3 regions of the Streptomyces mobaraensis genome follow, and region 3 is predicted to be linked to each of the others. Evidence: riboswitches for the same ligand, from Rfam matches in the RefSeq annotation. Region 3 holds a riboswitch; each other region holds the start of a gene.

The links. A riboswitch is a leader RNA that binds a small molecule or an ion and turns the genes downstream of it on or off. The one in region 3 is predicted to bind cobalamin.
Region 1: another riboswitch for cobalamin. It lies ahead of K7I03_RS10735 (ribonucleoside-diphosphate reductase subunit alpha); the one in region 3 lies ahead of K7I03_RS13835 (FecCD family ABC transporter permease).
Region 2: another riboswitch for cobalamin. It lies ahead of K7I03_RS03210 (Nickel transporter NicT); the one in region 3 lies ahead of K7I03_RS13835 (FecCD family ABC transporter permease).

The regions. Positions count from the first base shown of each region.
Region 1 is NZ_CP083590.1:2,545,356-2,548,578, forward strand. Features, by position in the region: gene mctP (monocarboxylate uptake permease MctP) at 1-922, shown strand, start outside; gene K7I03_RS10730 (hypothetical protein) at 930-1,391, opposite strand; adenosylcobalamin-variant (AdoCbl-variant) riboswitch at 1,640-1,740, shown strand; gene K7I03_RS10735 (ribonucleoside-diphosphate reductase subunit alpha) at 1,913-3,223, shown strand, end outside.
Region 2 is NZ_CP083590.1:786,400-789,622, forward strand. Features, by position in the region: gene K7I03_RS03205 (class I SAM-dependent methyltransferase) at 1-712, opposite strand, end outside; gene K7I03_RS03210 (Nickel transporter NicT) at 845-1,987, opposite strand; cobalamin riboswitch at 2,020-2,242, opposite strand; gene K7I03_RS03215 (APC family permease) at 2,549-3,223, shown strand, end outside.
Region 3 is NZ_CP083590.1:3,237,554-3,240,776, forward strand. Features, by position in the region: gene K7I03_RS13820 (DUF3099 domain-containing protein) at 1-92, shown strand, start outside; gene K7I03_RS13825 (DsrE family protein) at 120-485, opposite strand; gene K7I03_RS13830 (FABP family protein) at 762-1,367, shown strand; cobalamin riboswitch at 1,362-1,491, shown strand; gene K7I03_RS13835 (FecCD family ABC transporter permease) at 1,592-2,680, shown strand; gene K7I03_RS13840 (ABC transporter ATP-binding protein) at 2,680-3,223, shown strand, end outside.

The sequences.
Region 1 (3,223 bases), 690 kb from region 3:
GAACCCGGACACGGGCAAGCCGCGCGGCGCCCTGGCGACCGGGCCGGACGCGCAGTGGGCGTACGCGACCCTCGCGCTCGGCTCGGCGATGGCGCTGTTCCTCTACCCGCACTCGGTGACGGCGGTGCTCTCCAGCAAGAACCGCAACGTCATCCGCCGCAACACCACGATCCTGCCGCTGTACTCGCTGATGCTGGGGCTGCTGGCGATGCTCGGTTTTATGGCGGTGGCGGCGGGGATCAAGGTGAAGAACGGGCAGCTGGCCATCCCGCAGCTCTTCGAGGACATGTTCCCGGACTGGTTCACCGGCGTCGCCTTCGCGGCGATCGGCATCGGCGCCCTGGTCCCGGCGGCCATCATGTCCATCGCCGCCGCCAACCTCTTCACCCGCAACATCTACAAGGACTTCCTGCGGCCGGACGCCTCGCCCGCGCACGAGGCGAAGGTCTCCAAGCTGGCGTCCCTGCTGGTGAAGGTGGGCGCGCTCGTCTTCGTCCTCACCATGGACAAAACGGTCGCCATCAACTTCCAGCTGCTGGGCGGCATCTGGATCCTCCAGACCGTCCCCGCCCTGGTCGGCGGCCTGTTCACCCGCTGGTTCCATCGCTGGGCGCTCCTGGCGGGCTGGGCGGCCGGCATGATCTACGGAACCTGGCGCGCGTATGACACCCCGAGTGCCACCCAGGACCACTTCGGCAACACCAACCTCATCCCCTTCATCGGGGAGAAGGGGTACATCGGGCTGACGGCGTTCGCGCTCAACGTGCTCGTCGCGGTCGTGCTGACCCTGGTGTTCAAGGCGCTCGGCACACCGGACGGCGTGGACGAGACGAAGGCGTCCGACTACACGGCGGACGCGGGCGACCCGGGCGTCCAGACGGAACTGCCCCCCGCGACGGCGGGGGCACCGGGCGGCCACTGACGCCCGGCTACCACCGTCGGCCCCCGCCTCGCCGGCGGGGCCGCGGCCGGCCGGGCCAGCTCGCCCAGCGCAGCGCCTCCGCCTCCCCGGGCGGCAGCAGGCCCGCGCCGACGAGCGCGGCGCGACCGGCCTGTCTGCCGGCGATCAGATAGCCGAGGTCGGAGGAGTCCGCGTCGTGGTAGTGGCCGTCGGTGACCAGGACGGCGGCCGCCACCCCGCCGAGCCCCTCCAGCAGGCCCCGCCGCAGCGCCGGGAGGTGCTCCCGGGGCAGCAGCTCCTCCGGCACGGCACTGAGCAGCTCCAGCCCGCCGCCCGGCCCGGGCGGTTCGACGTCCGCGACGATGTGCGCGTAGGGCCCGCAGCCGCCGAGATTGAGCCGCACACAGACCCGGATGCCCGGCACGGGCCGGGGCAGGGCCGACACGACGGCAGACTCGGGCCCGCCTGTGATCGATCTCCCGTTCGACATGAACGGATCGTACGAGCGTCCGGGACCGGGCGAAGCCGGATCGGCGGACGCCGCGGCCGGAGCCGCTCCTACGCTTTTGTGAAGCCCGGACGCTCGTGCCGTCTCCCGCCCGGCGAGCGGCGATCGCTTCCGTGAACGAAGCCCCAAAGTGCCCTCCCGTTAGCACATTCCGCGACCGCTCCATGACGTGACGACACAACATGTGGGGGCACGCGCGACCGTCGGCACTAGATGTATGCTCGTCCTCGCTGTCGCCGCAGGGGAATCCGGTGGAAATCCGGAACTGTCCCGCAACGGTGTACGTACGGGCCCAATCCGCCCGTTCCGCAGTCCGAGGACCTGCCGGCAGCACGCCATCGCCGGGCCCGCCCGGTACGGCGTCTGAACACGTCCGGGCCTCGCGGGTTGGGCCGGTGGACGCCCGCGCGCACGCCTCGTACGGCTTCCGTACGCCGTCGGCTGCGCGTGCGCGCTCCCCTGCCCTCCCGCCGGGCCCCCAGCCGAGCGAGGGAGAGCCACACGTGACGATCGCGCCCGCGGAACCTGCTTCAGGTCCGGTTTCAGTGCCCGAGGCGGACACGGTAGCGACCGGCGGCCCCGGGACCGCGCTCCTGCGCACCCTGACGGAGCTCACCGCCGACCTGCCCGCCACCGACCCCGGCAAGGTCGCCGCCGCCGCGCTGCGCGGCCGGCACCCCGGGTCGGACGAGGCCGAACTGCGCTCGCTGGCCACCGAGGCCGCGGCCGGGCTGATCTCCGAGGAGCCCGAGTACTCGCGGCTCGCCGCGCGGCTCCTCACGCTCGCCATCGCCGAGGAGGCGGCCGGGCAGGGCGCGGTCTCCTTCTCCGCGTCCGTCGCCACCGGCCACCGCGAGGGCCTGATCGCCGACGAGACCGCCGCGTTCGTGCGCGAGCACGCCGAGCGGCTGGACGCGCTGGTGGACGCCGCCCTCGCCGACGGCGCCGACGACCGCTTCGGCTACTTCGGCCTGCGCACCCTGCACAGCCGCTACCTGCTCCGCCACCCGATCACCCGGAACGTGATCGAGACGCCGCAGCACTTCCTGCTGCGCGTGGCCTGCGGCCTGGCCGAGGACGGATCGGTCCGCGCCCTGGAGGACGTGGCCGAGCTCTACCGCCTCACCAGCACCCTCTCGTACCTCCCTTCCTCCCCCACGCTCTTCAACTCCGGCACGCGCCACCCGCAGATGTCGTCCTGCTACCTGCTGGACTCGCCGCTGGACGAGCTGGACTCGATCTACGACCGCTACCACCAGGTCGCGCGGCTGTCGAAGCACGCGGGCGGCATCGGCCTGTCCTACTCCCGCATCCGGTCCCGCGGTTCGCTGATCCGCGGCACCAACGGGCACTCCAACGGCATCGTGCCGTTCCTGCGGACGCTCGACGCCTCCGTCGCCGCCGTCAACCAGGGCGGCCGGCGCAAGGGCGCGGCCTGCGTCTACCTGGAGACCTGGCACGCGGACATCGAGGAGTTCCTGGAGCTCCGCGACAACACCGGTGAAGAGGCCCGCCGCACCCACAACCTCAACATCGCGCACTGGATCCCGGACGAGTTCATGCGCCGGGTCGAGGCGGACGCGGACTGGTCGCTCTTCTCGCCGGCCGACACGCCCGACCTGGTCGACCTCTACGGCGACGAGTTCGACGCCGCGTACCGGAAGTACGAGGCCGAGGGCAAGGCCGTCAAGGCGATCCCGGCGCGGGTGCTCTACGCCCGGATGATGCGCACCCTGGCGCAGACCGGCAACGGCTGGATGACGTTCAAGGACGCCGCCAACCGCACCGCCAACCAGACCGCCGAGCCCGGCCAG
Region 2 (3,223 bases), 2.5 Mb from region 3:
GGTCGCAGCCACGGACGACGTCGAGGCAGGTCAGGCCGGGGTGCAGGCGTTCCAGGGCGCGGGGGTCGTCGATGCCCCAGTGGAGCGTCGCGCCGGTCCTGCGGAAGAGGGGGATCAGCCGCTGCGCTCGGACGCCCAGGCCGTTGAGGCAGTCGAACAGCAGCTGTCCGCCCGGGAAATGGGCGGTGATGCGCCGGATCAGGCGTTCGCCGTCCTCCGGCCGCAGATACGGGACGAGTCCTTCGAAGACGGCCACCACGGGCCGGTCCGCGGGGAGTTCCTCCAGCCAGCCGTCGGCGGTCACGGAGGTCGCGAGGGTGCGGTGGTCGCCGTCGGCGGGCGGGAGGAGGCGGTTCCGGAGGGCGACGACCTCGGGGAGGTCGACGTCGATCCAGCGGGTCTCCGGGAACCGGGCGACGCGGTGCGCCCGGGTGTCGAGGCCGCAGGCGAGGTGGAGCACGGTCGCGCGCGGGTGCCGGGCCAGGAACTCGGCCGTCCAGTCGTCCAGGCAGCGGGCGCGCAGGGCGACGCCGGCCGCGTTCACGGACGCCATGCCCGTCCTGCGGAAGTCGTAGTCGATGCGCCGGACGGTCTCCAGGGCCGTGCGGTCGTGCAGCAGGGAGTGGCGGGACCGGCTGTCGACGGCGCGGGCGTAGAGGGTGGCGAGGAGGGTTTCCGGGACTCCGGTGAGGGTGATCTTCTCGCGTTCCATGGGCCTCCTCGTCGAAAAGCGGACGCTTCCGTTCTCACGGTAGCCCCGGCGGTGTCCGTCCGTCCCGCCCCCGCGAAATCCCGGGCGGGCGGGGGACGGAGGGGGACGCCGCCGGGGCCCGCCCGTCGCGCGTCAGCCCTCCGCCGCCGGGGCCGTCGCGCCGCGCGCGGCCCAGCGCTGCTCGACCTTGGCGAGGCGCCAGTAGGCGAGGGCCGCGGCCCAGACCACCACGAACAGGCCGACGATGACGAAGCCGACGTTGTCGAGGTTGAGGCCGGCGATCCAGCCGGTGACCGCGTCGTCCAGGTCCAGCTTCTCGTGCAGCACGCCGACGAGTTCGATGGTGCCGATGAGGAAGGCGACGGCGATCGACAGGCCGGTGATGGTGAGGTTGTAGTAGACCTTGCGGACCGGGTTGGAGAACGCCCACTGGTAGGCGAAGTTCATGAACGTGCCGTCGAGCGTGTCGAAGAGGCTCATGCCGGCGGCGAACAGCAGCGGCAGGCAGAGGATCGCGTACCAGGGCAGTCCGGCGGCGGCGCCGCTGCCGGCCATCACCATCAGGGTGACCTCGGTGGCGGTGTCGAAGCCCAGGCCGAACAGGAAGCCCAGCGGGTACATCTGGCCGGGGCGGGTGATGGAGCGGGTGAACCGGCCGAGGATGCGGTTCATGAAGCCGCGCGAGTCGAGCTGCTTCTCCAGTTCGGCCTCGTCGTAGCGGCCCTCGCGCATGGCGCGGAAGATGCGCAGGATGCCGGCGAGGGCGACGAGGTTGAGGGCGGCGATGAGGTAGAGGAAGCCGCCGGAGACGGACGTGCCGACGACGCCGAGCGTCTGGTGGGTGGACGAGTCCTCGTCCATCAGCGTGCTGGCCATGTGCGTGCCGCCGGCGACCAGCGCGGCCATGGCGACGACCACGCTGGAGTGGCCGAGGGCGAACCAGAAGCCGACGGAGACCGGGCGCTTGCCGTCGGCCATCAGCTTGCGGGTGGTGTTGTCGATGGCGGCGATGTGGTCGGCGTCGAAGGCGTGCCGCATGCCGAGGGTGTAGGCGGTGACGCCGAGGCCGACGCCGTACACCTTGGATCCCACGTGGTAGTCGTTGGGGACGACGAGCAGGAAGAGCACGCCGAAGGCGACGACGTGCAGGGCGGCTATGACGGCGAGCAGGCCGGCGGTCCGCATCGTGTCCTCGCGGCGCCAGCGGAAGGCGGCGGACGGCCCGGCGGCGGCTTGGGTGGACGCACCGGTGGACGCGTCGGTGGGCAGGGTCATTGGGGGTTCACGCTCCAGCACCTCGTGGATCGGTTCACTGAGATGCCGTGGCCGGTCTCCTGGCTGACGGGTTCGTTCGCGTCCGCCCCCGCCTTCCCGGCAGCCGGCTGCGGCCAGTGGCTCCACGCGCCCGGTGGGCCGCGCGGAACGGGACGGTCACTCCCCGATCACAGTGGCGAGGGCCGCTCCGGAATCGGATCCCCCTGGGAGGGTCCTGCACCGGTCTTCCCGAACACCACGGCCGGGTCACTGTAACGCCCCTGCCAGTGCGGATGCACCGAGAGTGGTGATTGTCATGTCCTGCCTCAGGGGGCGCACCGGTTCCGGTAGCGGCTTCCGTCCCGTGCCGCGCTCCGGCCCCGTGCGCCCCGGGTCTTGACTCGGCGCGGAGCGCCCGGCCAGAGTCACCCAGCATCCCGTCCGGCCCGTGGGCCCCAACTCCCGTGCGCTGTTCGGGCGGTGGCCGCGCACCGGTCCGGCCCACTCCGTCCGGGGTGATGGACGGGCCGGGCGGGCCGGTGTACGAGTGCAGGTATCGCGCCGACGGGAAGGGTGGCCGCCATGGCGGAGAGAGCGGGAGAGCGGGCCGACGGGCCGGACGGCCGGGACGGATTCGTCCGCCGCGTCGGGCCGTTCCAGGCCACCGCCATCAACATGAGCCAGATGTGCGGGATCGGCCCGTTCGTCACCATCCCGCTGATGGTCGCGGCCTTCGGCGGCCCGCAGGCCGTCATCGGCTTCCTCGCGGGGGCGCTGCTCGCCCTCGCGGACGGCCTGGTGTGGGCCGAGCTCGGCGCGTCCCTGCCGGGCGCGGGCGGCAGTTACGTCTACCTCCGGCAGGCATTCCAGTACCGGACGGGCCGGCTGATGCCCTTCCTGTTCGTCTGGACGGCCATGCTCTACGTGCCGCTGGCGATGGCGAGCGGTGTGATGGGCTTCGTGCAGTACCTGGGATACCTCTGGCCGGGCATGACCCCGACCCAGGGGGACCTGACCGGGCTCGCGCTCATCGTCGTCGTCGTGGCGCTGCTGTGGGGGCGGGTGGAGAACATGGCCCGGATCACCACGGTGCTCTGGGGCGTGATGATCGCGGCCGTGGTGCTGGTGATCACCGCCGCGTTCACCCACTTCAGCCCGGACCGGGCGTTCACCTACCCCTCGCACGCCTTCGAGCTGACGAGCAATCACTTCTGGATCGGCTTCGCGGCGGGGCTGACCATCGGCATCTACGACTAC
Region 3 (3,223 bases):
GGGACGAGGAGACGGGCGACCCCGAGTCCGACCGCTGGTGGAACGAGCTGGACGACCGGCGCGGCCGCGACGACCAGCGGGACGGCCCGTGACGGCTCAGCAGAACGATCAGTGACGGCTCAGTAGACCAGTGCCTGCACGCCGTCCGCCATGGCCTCGCCGACGAAGACCTGGGCACCCGCGATGCGCGCGCCCTCGATCAGGTCCTTCTCCTCGATGTCCCGCCGCGCCGCGCACTGCGTGCAGACGGTGATCATGCCGCCGCCCGCCCGGATGCCGTCGATCAGCTCCGGCAGCGGCGCCGCGTGCGGCAGTTCGAACTCCGCCGCCCGGCCCGGCAGGGCGAACCAGGACGACTCCCCGGTCAGCCACAGCGAGACCTCGACGCCGCTCGCGACGGCGACGGCCGCCACCGTGAACGCCTGCGAGCACCGCTCGGGCGCGTCCGCGCCCGCCGTCACCTTGATCACGAGCTTCTTCCGCATGGGATCACTGTAGGCCGGGCGCCCGTTCCCGGGGGCTCGTGCGGCCCGTACCACCTCACACCGCCGTTCCGGACCGGGCCGACTAGACTCGTCGCAGGTCCGTAACCCCTCACTCCGACCGAGGAGCGCGCTCGTGCTTGAGGCAGTCTTCACCACCCTGCTGGTCCTGGTCGCCGTCGGCGTTCTCTCGTTCGCCGGGCTGACCTGGAAGAAGCTGTACCAGGGCCAGCGCTGAGCCTCCCCGACCACCCCCTACAGATCGTCTGAGCTGAGCCCATGATCGAGATTCCGTCCGACCTCCACCGGGACCTGGTGCCCCTCGTCTTCCTCCTCGGCAAGTGGGAGGGGGCGGGCGTCGCCGACTTCCCGGGCTCCGAGAAGTGCAACTTCGGGCAGGAAGTCACCTTCACCCACGACGGCCGGGACTTCCTGGAGTACGTCTCGCACAGCTGGGTGCTCGACGCCGAGGGGAACAAGGTCCGCCCGCTGGAGACCGAGAGCGGCTACTGGCGGATCGACAAGGACCGCAAGGTCGAGGTCGTCATGATCCGCGACCAGGGCGTCGTCGAGGTCTGGTACGGCGAGCTCGCCGACAAAAAGCCGCAGATCGACATCGTCACGGACGCGGTCGCGCGGACCGCCGCGTCCGGCCCGTACTCCGGCGGCAAGCGCCTCTACGGGTACGTCAAGGGCGACCTGATGTGGGTCGGCGAGAAGGCCACCCCCGAGGTGCCGCTGCGGCCGTACATGTCCGCGCAGCTGAAGAAGACCGCCGACGTGGCCGCTCTGGAGGAGTGGGCGCGGAACCTGCCGGACGACCTGCCGGACGGCGTCTCCTTCTTCCGCCCGGACGGCACCCCCTACAACCCCGAGCAGCCGTAAGCCCCAGGCTGCCGTACGAAGCGCCCCGCGGGGGAAGTCCGGTCGAAGTCCGGCGCTGACCCGCAACGGTAGGCAGAGCACCCGCTCTGCGAGCCCGATCACCCGCGGCGGTGTCAGCTCCTGACAACTCGCCGTGGACTGCGAGGGGAGGCCCCCCGCGGCGCGGCGGGGCTCCTCCGGGCACGTCTCGCCCGGGCCCACGGCCCGAGCCGAAGGCGTCCCCCTTGGCGACCACCGCACACGCCCCGCCCGGCCCCGGCACCACCGCACCGGCGCGGCGGATCCCGCTGCCACCCCTGCTCGCCGGGCTGGCCGTGGCCCTGCTCGGCTCCCTGCTCTGCTGCGTCGCCCTCGGCTCCTCCGGCATCGGCTGGGGCCGGGTGCTCCACTACCTGGGCGCGGGGCTGACCAGCGGCAGGATCGGGGCGGACGAGGTCTCCGCCTACACCATCGTCTGGGAGCTGCGCTTCCCGCGCGCCCTGCTGGCGGCCGTGGTCGGCGCCGGGCTCGCCGCCGTCGGCGTGGCCACCCAGGCGCTGGTCCGCAACGCCCTCGCCGACCCGTTCGTGCTCGGCATCTCCTCCGGCGCCGCCGTCGGCGCCAACGCGGTGCTCCTCTTCGGCGTGCTCGGCTCGCTGGGCGTCTGGGCGCTGTCCAGCGCCGCGTTCCTCTCCGCGCTCGCCTCCATGGCCCTGGTGTACGCGGCGGCCCGCGGCACCGGGCACGGGCTGACCCCGCTGCGGCTGGTGCTGGTCGGGACGGCCATGTATTACGGCTTCTCCGCGATCACCACCCTGATGGTCTTCAGCGCGGACCGCGGCGACGCCGCCCGCTCGGCGATGATGTGGCTGCTCGGCAGCCTGGGCGGGGCGAGCTGGCAGTCCGTGCCGATCGCCGCCGGGGCCGTGCTGCTGGGCCTGGGTTATCTGCTGTGGTCGGCGCGCGGCCTGAACGTGCTGGCCATGGGCGACGAGACGTCGTCCGCGCTCGGCGTCGACCCCGAGCGGCGGCGCCGGGTGCTGTTCGTCGTGGTCGCGGCCGTCACCGGTGCCGTGGTGGCCGTCAGCGGCGCCATCGGCTTCGTCGGGCTGATGGTCCCGCACGCCACCCGGATGCTGGTCGGCGCCGACCACCGCCGGGTCCTCGCGGTCGCGCCGCTGCTGGGCGCGGTGCTGCTGGTGTGGGTGGACGTCGTCTCGCGGCTGTTGCTCGCGCCCGTCGAACTGCCGGTCGGGGTGATCACGGCGCTGATCGGCGTGCCCTGTTTCATCCTGCTGATGCGCCGGCGCGGCTACACCTTCGGAGGGGCCTGATGCGGGTCGACATCGAGGACCTGTCGGTCGAGGTGGCCGGCGCCCGGCTGGTCCGGGACGTGGAACTGCGGGCCGGGAGCGGGCAGTTCGTCGGTGTCGTCGGCCCCAACGGCAGCGGGAAGTCGACGCTGCTGCGGTGCGTCTACCGCGCGCTGCGGCCGACGCACGGCCGGGTGCTGCTGGACGGCGACGACCTGCACGGGCTCACCGCCCGCGAGGGCGCCCGGCGGCTGGCGGCGCTGCCGCAGGAGTCGGGGAGCGAGTTCGACTTCACGGTCGCCGAGGTCGTCGCGATGGGCCGGCTGCCGCACCAGCGGGGAGCCGGCCGCACCTCCCGCGAGGACACCGACGTCTGCGCGGCGGCCCTGGAACGGGTCGGCGCCGGGCATCTCGCGGACCGCGGCTTCCTCACCCTCTCCGGCGGCGAGAAGCAGCGCGTCCTGATCGCGCGCGCCCTCGCCCAGCGGCCCAAGGTGCTCGTCCTGGACGAGCCGACCAACCACCTGGACATCAGCCAGCAGCTCGAAGTCCTCGCGCTGGTAC